Regions from separate parts of the Neobacillus sp. B4I6 genome, predicted to be linked through region 2. Evidence: riboswitches for the same ligand, from Rfam matches in the RefSeq annotation. Region 2 holds a riboswitch; each other region holds the start of a gene.
What was found. A riboswitch is a leader RNA that binds a small molecule or an ion and turns the genes downstream of it on or off. The one in region 2 is predicted to bind lysine.

Region 1: linked by a shared signal. The riboswitch ahead of QF028_RS06990 (amino acid permease) and the one ahead of QF028_RS03495 (aspartate kinase) in region 2 are both predicted to bind lysine.
Region 3: linked by a shared signal. The riboswitch ahead of dapA (4-hydroxy-tetrahydrodipicolinate synthase) and the one ahead of QF028_RS03495 (aspartate kinase) in region 2 are both predicted to bind lysine.

The regions. Positions count from the first base shown of each region.
Region 1 covers NZ_JBNPWB010000002.1:1,004,722-1,008,009, reverse strand. The annotation lists gene QF028_RS07000 (winged helix-turn-helix transcriptional regulator) at 1-88, shown strand, start outside; gene QF028_RS06995 (YitT family protein) at 154-966, opposite strand; lysine riboswitch at 1,198-1,388, shown strand; gene QF028_RS06990 (amino acid permease) at 1,493-2,974, shown strand; gene QF028_RS06985 (helix-turn-helix domain-containing protein) at 3,065-3,288, opposite strand, start outside.
Region 2 covers NZ_JBNPWB010000002.1:346,356-349,643, forward strand. The annotation lists gene uvrC (excinuclease ABC subunit UvrC) at 1-913, shown strand, start outside; lysine riboswitch at 984-1,161, shown strand; gene QF028_RS03495 (aspartate kinase) at 1,275-2,492, shown strand; gene QF028_RS03500 (YslB family protein) at 2,540-2,983, opposite strand.
Region 3 covers NZ_JBNPWB010000002.1:4,625,814-4,629,101, reverse strand. The annotation lists gene QF028_RS25135 (ribonuclease J) at 1-560, opposite strand, end outside; gene dapA (4-hydroxy-tetrahydrodipicolinate synthase) at 778-1,665, opposite strand; lysine riboswitch at 1,796-1,976, opposite strand; gene QF028_RS25125 (hypothetical protein) at 2,075-2,269, opposite strand; gene QF028_RS25120 (MFS transporter) at 2,362-3,288, opposite strand, start outside.

The DNA of each region.
Region 1 (3,288 bases), 660 kb from region 2:
ATATGAATTGACTCCAACTGGTAAAGAACTAGATGAGGTTATTCATGTGCTAATGAAATGGGTAAAAAAACGCGGGAAATCCCTGTGATGCTCGATAACTATCTTACACAAAAAAGGCTTGCTCTATTGTATAGAAGCAAACCTTTTTTGTTTTTATGGACTTGGCCGATGAAACAGCCCCATGACTTCAATTGTTTCGGTAATATTGACAAATGCTGATGGATCAACTTCTGAAATTAAGTTTTTAACTTCATTAAGTTCGTACCTAGAAATTACCGTTATCATTACGTTTCTTTGATGATTTGAGTAGCCGCCAACACCATCCATAATCGTCAGGCCTCGGTACAAGTTTGTTAGCAAATGATCTCTCATTTCTTCGCCCTTATCTGTAATGATCATTAAAGTTAATTTAGCATGATCTGTATAAATTGCATCCACCACTTTACCTGTAACAAAAATGGAAACCAAGGTATAAAGAGCAGAATCCCAATCAAATAAAAATCCACTGATCAAGATGACGACTGCATTCATGCCTGAAAGTAAAACACCAATCGGAAAATCCCTTTTTCTCGCCACAATCATGCCAATAATATCAAATCCCCCGGTCGATCCAGAACAGCGAAAAACTATTCCGACACCTAACCCGGTTAAAGCACCTCCGAAAATAGAAGAGAGAATCCTATCATCGGCAATGGCATGAACGGGAATTAAATAAAGGCCGATTGAGATAATTATTACAGAAAAGATGGAATTCACGATAAATCTTTTACCTAACATTTTATAACCAATAATCAATAACGGAAAATTCAGCAGGAAATTTGCCACCCCTGTATTAACAGGCGAGATCATCCCTAAAATCATAGAAATTCCGCTCAATCCACTGCTTAACACTTCATGAGGGATTAAGAAAAGGTTAAAGGCAACCACAACAATTAGAGATCCCGAAATCATTCCAACAATCTGCATGGTAAAAATCCTCCTATGAAAAACAGGAAATTAATTCTATTTAAAAATAATACCTATTCTCTCTTTTAAAGTAAATTAAATAATTTATTAAAAAGAAACTCAATTATCTGTCTATTCTAATTGATTGAATAAAGACTTCTTATTTCTGGAATAATATATTATTGACAATTCTAAAATAATATTTATACTTTAGTAATATATTAACTATATATGATAAATCCTCATCAAAACCGATGAGGTAGAGGTCGCGGTTTTTATCAGTAAAGCGGACGAGATGAGAGAGACATCCCTGACTCCGTTTGAAAGGAAAAGCTGCCGAAGTGTGCTTTCATCTCTGAAAAAGCATGCTGGGGCTGTCTCCAAATAGGAACAGAACTGTCACGCTTAAACCTACCAGCTAAGCGTGTTGAGCTATCTTTCGGAAGGTATGATGCGGGGTATTTACAATGCCATCGATACTTCTTCGATGGCATTTTTTTATTCCAAACTCCTTCTCGAAAAAATTAGAAAAAGAGGAGTCAAGACAATGCAAACAGCAAGAGTATTAAAAGAGAGTGAATATACTAGTGACTTAACAATACAACAGGATCCAACGGAATTAAAACGAAGTTTAAAATCCCGTCACCTCACAATGATTTCCCTTGGCGGGACGATTGGCACTGGACTTTTTCTAGCTAGCGGCGCCGCTATCCATAGTGCGGGACCCGGCGGGGCAATTCTTTCCTACCTTGTAATTGGTATTATGGTTTACTTTTTGATGCAGGGCTTAGCAGAAATGGGTGCCTATATGCCAGTTGCCGGAAGCTTTAGTACGTATGCAACCAAATTTGTCGATCCTTCCCTTGGTTTTGCTCTAGGCTGGAACTATTGGTATAACTGGGCGATTACGATTGCTGCCGAATTAGCTGCTGTAACAATGATTATGAAATTCTGGTTTCCACATACGCCTTCATTCATTTGGAGCGGCATCTTTTTAGTCATCATGTTTCTATTAAACTATCTTTCTGTTAAAGGATTCGGAGAAGCAGAATATTGGTTTTCCTTAATTAAAGTGGTTACAGTTATTATTTTTGTCGTTACTGGTACTTTAATGATCTTCGGCATCATGGGTAATGAAGCAATCGGCTTCAAAAACTTCACTGTTGGTGATGCTCCATTCCACGGCGGCTTTATGTCCATGCTGGGAATCTTTATGGCTGCAGGCTTCTCCTTCCAAGGAACAGAGCTTTTAGGTGTTGCTGCTGGTGAAACGGAGGATCCAAAGAAAGCTATTCCTCGTGCAGTGAAACAAGTTTTCTGGCGTATTTTATTATTCTATGTATTGGCTATACTAGTAATCGGACTGCTTATTCCATATACAAACGGGAATTTAGCAAATGGGGATATAACCGTTAGTCCATTTACGCTGGTTTTTCAAAAGGCAGGCATCGCTTTCGCCGCTTCAATCATGAATGCTGTTATTCTTACTGCTGTATTATCGGCAGGAAATTCAGGAATGTATGCATCCACTCGGATGCTTTGGGATTTGGCCCGTCAAGGCAAAGCACCGAAATTCCTTGGTAAATTAAACAAAAAAGGTGTTCCAGTCAATGCCTTAATTGCAACAACCTTAGTGGGAACACTCGCATTTCTTGCTTCCTTCTTTGGGGATGGAACGGTTTATGTATGGTTGTTAAACGCTTCTGGTATGTCCGGCTTTATCGCATGGCTCGGGATTGCAGTATGTCATTATCGATTCCGTAAAGCATTTGTCGCCCAAGGTAAGGACCTTAGCTTGTTACCATATAAATCAAAATTCTTCCCTTTTGGTCCGCTCTTCGCGTTTGCCGTTTGTGGGTTTGTTGTCTTAGGACAAAATTATTCAGCATTCACGGGTGACCAAATCGATTGGAATGGTGTTTTTGTTTCATATATCGGACTGCCATTATTCCTTATTGTATGGCTAGGATATAAATTCACAAAGAAAACTAAGGTTATACCTTTAGAAAAGTGTGATTTAAGAAATTAGTTTGTTTAGAAAAAAGCACGCGAAAATTTCCGCGTGCTTTTTTTAATCCAATAAAAAAACAGACTCAATTGAAGAGCCTGTTTTTAAGTATTACGCTTTCTTTTCCTCAGATGACCAAATGTATAAGTCTTCAATAGAGCAATTTAATTCTCTTGAAATTGTCATCGCAGTATTTAGGTTCATCACTTTTTTGGACAAGTAGTCGTTGAGCTGAGTTTGAGGAATACTTGTATTCCGTTCCAAACTTTCCAGGTCCATGCCGTTTTTTGATAATAAATCTTTGAGGTTACTTTTTTTCGCTTTATAATTTGTCA
Region 2 (3,288 bases):
ACTAACTTTCCTTGGACAATTTTATTCGAAAGCTAATCACTTCAAGCCGAAGGAAATCCTGATTCAAGATGAAGTCGATTTGAGTCTGGCGGAACAACTGCTTGAAGTAAAAGTGCTCCAGCCACAACGGGGGCAGAAAAAGGATATTGTCCAACTGGCAATCAAAAATGCAAAAATTGCCTTAAATGAAAAGTTTTCCTTGATCGAAAAGGATGAAGACCGCACCATTAAGGCGGTCGAGAACTTGGGGGAATTACTCGGAATTTATACTCCGCACCGGATTGAAGCATTTGATAACTCCAACATTCAAGGGACAGACCCAGTATCAGCCATGGTCGTTTTCATTGATGGGAAGGCAAATCATCGGGAGTACCGGAAATATAAAATTAAAACCGTACAAGGACCTGATGATTATGAATCCATGCGTGAAGTGACAATAAGAAGGTATTCACGCGCCTTAAAAGAAGAACTTCCCCTCCCTGATTTAATCATCATCGATGGTGGTAAAGGTCATGTTGAAGCCGTAAGAGATGTGTTGGAAAATGAGCTAGGACTGGATATTCCACTCTCGGGACTCGTCAAAGATGATAAACACAAAACTTCCCAATTGCTGTACGGCAATCCTTTGGGAATTGTTCCATTAGGCCGCAACAGCCAGGAGTTTTATTTACTGCAAAGAATTCAAGATGAGGTCCATCGCTTTGCCATTACGTTTCATCGTCAGCTTCGTGGAAAAAGTGCCTTTCAATCCTTGCTCGACGATATTCCTGGAATCGGTGAGAAACGAAAAAAGCTATTGCTAAAACAATTTGGCTCTGTGAAAAAAATGAAAGAGGCTAGTATGGAGGAATTTACAAATATCGGAATTCCTATGAATGTAGCCGAAGAATTAATTAAAAAACTTCAATCCTAGTGATTGTAAGAAAAAATAGAACATGCTATAATAAGTGAAAATTTAATTTACTATCACTTTTACGTATTAAAGTGAAGGTAGAGGTGCGAGCTTCAAGAGTAATGGTTCTGAGAAGGATGAGCTTCTAAGACGGATCATGAAAGGGAATGTTCGCCGAAGTAAAGAAAGTCTCATTTCTTTCTTTGCTGGTCCTGTATTGAATAAATGCCGGATTGTCAGGACGAATGTCTTGGAGAGCTATCTTACATTGTAGGTGCGAGAATATTTTTTCGTGTTCTAAAGCAATGAGATGCCCTTCTCATTGCTTTTTTGTTTTTTGGGGGATAAATAAGGTATTCACTTAAAAGAAGGAGAAACAAACATGGGGATTATTGTACAAAAATTCGGAGGCACCTCCGTTGCGAATGTAGAAAGAATACTAAATGTTGCATCCTGTGTAAAAGAGGAGACAGACCGTGGCAATAATGTAGTCGTTGTTGTTTCTGCGATGGGAAAATCAACGGATACACTGGTCGGATTAGCAAAAGAAATTTCCGCACAGCCAAATAAGCGGGAAATGGACATGCTGTTATCAACAGGAGAACAGGTAACCATTGCGTTATTGTCAATGGCTTTAAATCAGCAAGGGCTTGACGCCGTCTCTTTTACAGGCTGGCAGGCAGGAATCATCACAGAACCTGTCCATGGAAATGCCCGCATTTCGAATATTAAAACGTCTGCAATTGAAACGGAGCTCGCAACGGGTAAGGTTGTCATTGTGGCAGGATTCCAAGGAATCACGGAAGAAGGCGCAATTACGACGCTCGGTCGTGGTGGTTCTGATACGACAGCTGTGGCATTAGCGGCAGCCTTAAAGGCAGATAAATGCGATATTTATACCGATGTTACTGGGGTTTTCACCACGGATCCAAGATATATCAAGAATGCTCGCAAATTATTATCAGTATCGTACGATGAAATGCTAGAGTTAGCTAATTTAGGTGCTGGTGTGCTCCATCCAAGAGCAGTAGAATTTGCTAAAAACTATCAGGTGCGGCTTGAGGTTCGCTCGAGCATGGAGAGAGTAGAAGGAACAGTTATTGAGGAGGAAGCAGCAATGGAACAAAACTTAGTAGTCCGCGGTGTCGCATTTGAAGACGAAATAACAAAAGTAACAGTATTAGGATTGGGGAATTCATTAACAAGTCTATCTACCATCTTTTCAACACTAGCGGAAAATCACCTGAATGTTGACATTATTATTCAAAGTACTACAGAGGGCGATACGGCTAATTTGTCTTTCTCTATCCATACTAATGATTTATTAGAAACATTAAAGGTATTAGAAGACAATAAAGCAGTGCTAGCTTATGAGCAGATTGATGCAGAAAATAAATTAGCGAAGGTGTCAATTGTTGGCTCAGGAATGATTTCTAATCCTGGTGTAGCAGCAAAAATGTTTGAGGTACTCGCTGCTAACAACATCCAAATTAAAATGGTCAGCACATCCGAAATCAAAGTATCAGCAGTAGTAGAAGAAAGAAATATGTTAAAAGCAGTAGAAGCCTTGCACGAAGCCTTCGAACTGGCAAACAAATAAAAAAGGGTGTCAGGCACCAAGCGGTGCCTGACACCCTATTCCCACGTTTAGTTCTTTTCCCATTTAACAGTGAAAAGGACTTTATTTGATTTCTTTACAGGATGTTCAAAGGTTTCTGCATTGGCTTCTTTTTGAAGTTCAATTTGTTGGGCAAGGAAGCCGGCTTCGAGTTGGAAAAAGTGCTCAGCTTTTGATTTCACACGCGGGACAATAACTGGACTCATTAGTTCAAATTGGATTTCAGTTTTATTTTCTTTTTTAATTTCAAGTTGGCCCCAAGAGGCTTTGGTGAAAAAATCCATAATCTGAGCAATATCAGTTAGTGGAAATTTACGTGCGAGGCGTTTTCCGGCCCAATATAATATTTCAGGTGTATCTTTTCCTAAAATCTCAGGTAAAAGAATTTCTCTGATTAATTCATACCCGAAAATAGATATGGTTTTTGGTTCATCGGTATCTATAGTCTCAACAACAACTGTACTATCGTTCACAAGCTTCCCCTCTTTCTATCATTCTATTATATACGCTTTTTGTTAGGTGTCAGTACAGTTTTTCTAGATAAAACGAATTAATTTACAGTAGTTTTTTTGTTATTTTGCAATATCTTGCCTTGTTTTCCATGATAATTATAATTCCCGATATGGTAAAAATAACAACCGTTATATCTTGGTAATTAATTGTAATTATCTATTAATTTTTAATATAATCCAAATTATTGATGAAAATAACCAATCTATTATAATTTCAATATATTTTAAAAATTTTATTATTTATGATAGAATTGTGTATCCGTTTT
Region 3 (3,288 bases), 4.3 Mb from region 2:
TGCTCGGACGGTGTTAGCCCCTTACGCTCAGCGTTCGTACTTTCAGATATTAAAACTAACACACCTTGCTGACCGATATTGGCCATTTTATGAATATCTGAATGTTGATTATTCACAGGCGTTAAGTCAAACTTGAAATCCCCGGTATGAACGACATTACCCTCAGGTGTATGAAAGACAATACCGAGACAATCAGGAACACTATGACTTACTCTGAAAAAAGATACAGTGGTTTCTCCAAACTCAAGTTTTGAATTAGAGTCAATTGTCATGAGTTTGGTGTTTCCATGGAGACGATGCTCGTCAATTTTTAATTCAATTAAACCAAGTGTAAAATGGGTAGCGTAGATAGGGATATTTAATTTTCTTAAGATATAAGGAATACCGCCAATATGATCTTCGTGCCCATGGGTCACAATTAGAGCACGGATTTTCTCCTGATTTTCTTCTAAGTAAGTAATATCGGGGATAATCAAATCAATTCCTAATAAACTTTCATCTGGAAACTTACCGCCGCAGTCAATGATAAAAATATCATCTGCGTACTGAACCACATACATATTTTTACCGATTTCATTTATGCCGCCTAAGGCGAAAATAGATAATTTATTATCATTAGTTCGCAAGTTAATATCCTCCTTATTCCAAGTAAATAAGAATAGTATGCCCCTTTGGATTTACTTTATCGAATAAGGGAGGTAAAACTTTTGTCGTTCACAAAAAAAACTGCTAAATACCCGGTTTTTTACGGAGTTTGGCAGCTATTTTTATCGGTATTCAGATTAATACTTTAACATTGCTTGCTGGTAGAACACCTTGTAGTGTTCTTTGCTCTTCGGTGGTTAACGGGAGCAATGGCAGGCGAAGACCTCCAACGTTCACTCCATTCATATTCAATGCGGCTTTTACCGGTGCTGGGTTTGGTGCCGCAAATAATGCTTTCATAATCGGGAGAAGACGGCGATGGGCACTAGCTGCATCTTGGACATTCCCATTTTTAAAATGATTAATCATTTCTTGTATTTCATTACCAATGACATGGGAAGCAACGGAAACCACTCCAGCTCCACCAATGGATAAAACCGGCAATGCTAAGCCATCATCACCACTATAAAGGGTAAAATCACTTGGTGCTTGGCTAATAATTTCAGCCATAGCATCTAAGTTACCGCTTGCTTCTTTTAAGGCGACAATATTCTGAATCTGTGAAAGTCGAACAATGGTCTCTACCGACAGGTTGACCACACTTCGGCCGGGGATATTATAAAGCATAATCGGTAATGGTGTAGATTCAGCAATCGTTTTGAAGTGCTGATACATGCCTTCTTGGGATGGTTTGTTGTAATAAGGAGCAACAAGCATAATCCCATCGACTCCTGTTTCTTCAGCCAGCTTTGTTAAGCTGATGGAAGCTCTCGTGTTATTTGAGCCAGTTCCAGCGATAACCGGAACTCTTCCATTGACAGCGTCGACAACCAATTTAAATAATGCCACTTTTTCTTCCGTTGTTAATGTAGGAGATTCTCCGGTTGTACCAGCAACTACGATTCCATCGGTACCATTTTCGATTAAATAATCTACAAGTATTCTTGTTGCGTTAAAATCTACTTCACCATTTTGATCAAATGGCGTAACCATTGCGGTTAAAACTTGGCCAAAATTCATCATTTCTCACCCTTTAATTAAAATTTTTATAAAATTTAGAGGTGGGTAAAGGCCATTCATAATTTAACGCAAAAAAGCAACAACGAGGGTTCGCTGTTGCAGTAGAAACATAAGAAAAATAAGTTCCCGTGCGTAAGATAGCCCTCCATATAGTTTCCTATATGACAGTTCTGTATTTTTTCAATAGCAGAACCAGCTTCAAGACCAATGAGATTCATTGAAGCTTCGGCAAATTCCCCTTTTCACAATCATCATTGGACCTCATTATCCTCATATTGTGTACTAATGGTCTTTGCGCCTCTATCCTCACTTCAAAAAACATGAAGTAAGAAAATATTTAATTGATAGTAAATATATCAGAATATTCCTTTTGGTTCAAGGGCAATTGGAACTTTATTTGAAATTCACACTATATTTCTGCCGTTTCTAAACTCAGTTTATCCTTTTCAACTTCTAAGGCAGATACAATATAAGCAAACCCGTTCATAACAAAGTAAATAACATTAGATTGGACCCGTTCCTTTTCTCCCAAATAAGTATTTATGATAATACTGAAGGAAAAAAAGACAACAAATGATAATGCAATTTTATTAAAAATTATCATATCTACCGACCCCTTTAATTAGGATTCTTATGTTTATCATATTGGCTATAAACCGGTTTTATGCGTGCCTTCGATCGGCCGGTTACCTGAAATCAATTAGGGTCGGGGGTTGGTCCAGTCATAATCGTCCTTCCTGAACGTTCTTTCTTGCCGTGCAGAAAATAGTAAAGAATTGAGGTTGCCAGAGCGACAATACCTAAGATTACATACAGGCTGCTAAAGCCGGTTAATGGAATAATGAATCCAAGGATATATGGACCGAATCCAAGTCCTGCATCAAGAAAGATAAAGAAGGTCGATGTCGCCAAACCCATCCGATGCGGAGGAGTTACTTTAACGGCCACTGCCTGGGTGCTTGACTGCATGTTACCGAAACCAAGGCCAATTAGAACACCTGCTACCAATAAAGTGATGCTAATACTTGCTGAACTTAATATAAATAAGCCGGCTGCTAAGAGGACAAAGCCCGGATACATTATATAGTTTGCACCCTTCAGGTCCATTAAGCGGCCTGTGATCGGGCGTGATAACAATACTGCGATGGAATAGACTAGGAAAAAGAAACTAGCCGTACTAACTAGGTCGATTTCGATTGCATAGAAGTTAATAAAAGAAAGAACGCTGGAATAACAAAAAGCTACTACCAGTGTAATGACAGCGATGGGCAGTGCCTTTGGCTCAATATAGTTGGAAAGCTTAAATCCTTTTACTTCAGATGTTTTCACCGATACAGTTAATGCAGGCACATCAACAAAGAATGCAGTGATCAAACTAATTACCCCTAAAGCAAGGGAGAAGATAAAAATCATTTGGAAATCTGTATGTTGGGTCATATAGAGTCCGATGAATGGCCCGATAGCGGTAGCGAGTGTTGCACTCATGCTGAAGTAGCCAATCCCTTCCGCTTTTCGAGTAGCCGGGATAATCTGGGCCACAATCGTACCTGTAGCAGTCCCGACCATTCCCCCTGCAATCCCGTGGAGTAAGCGGGTAATAAGCAGGAAGGTAATCCCGAAGTT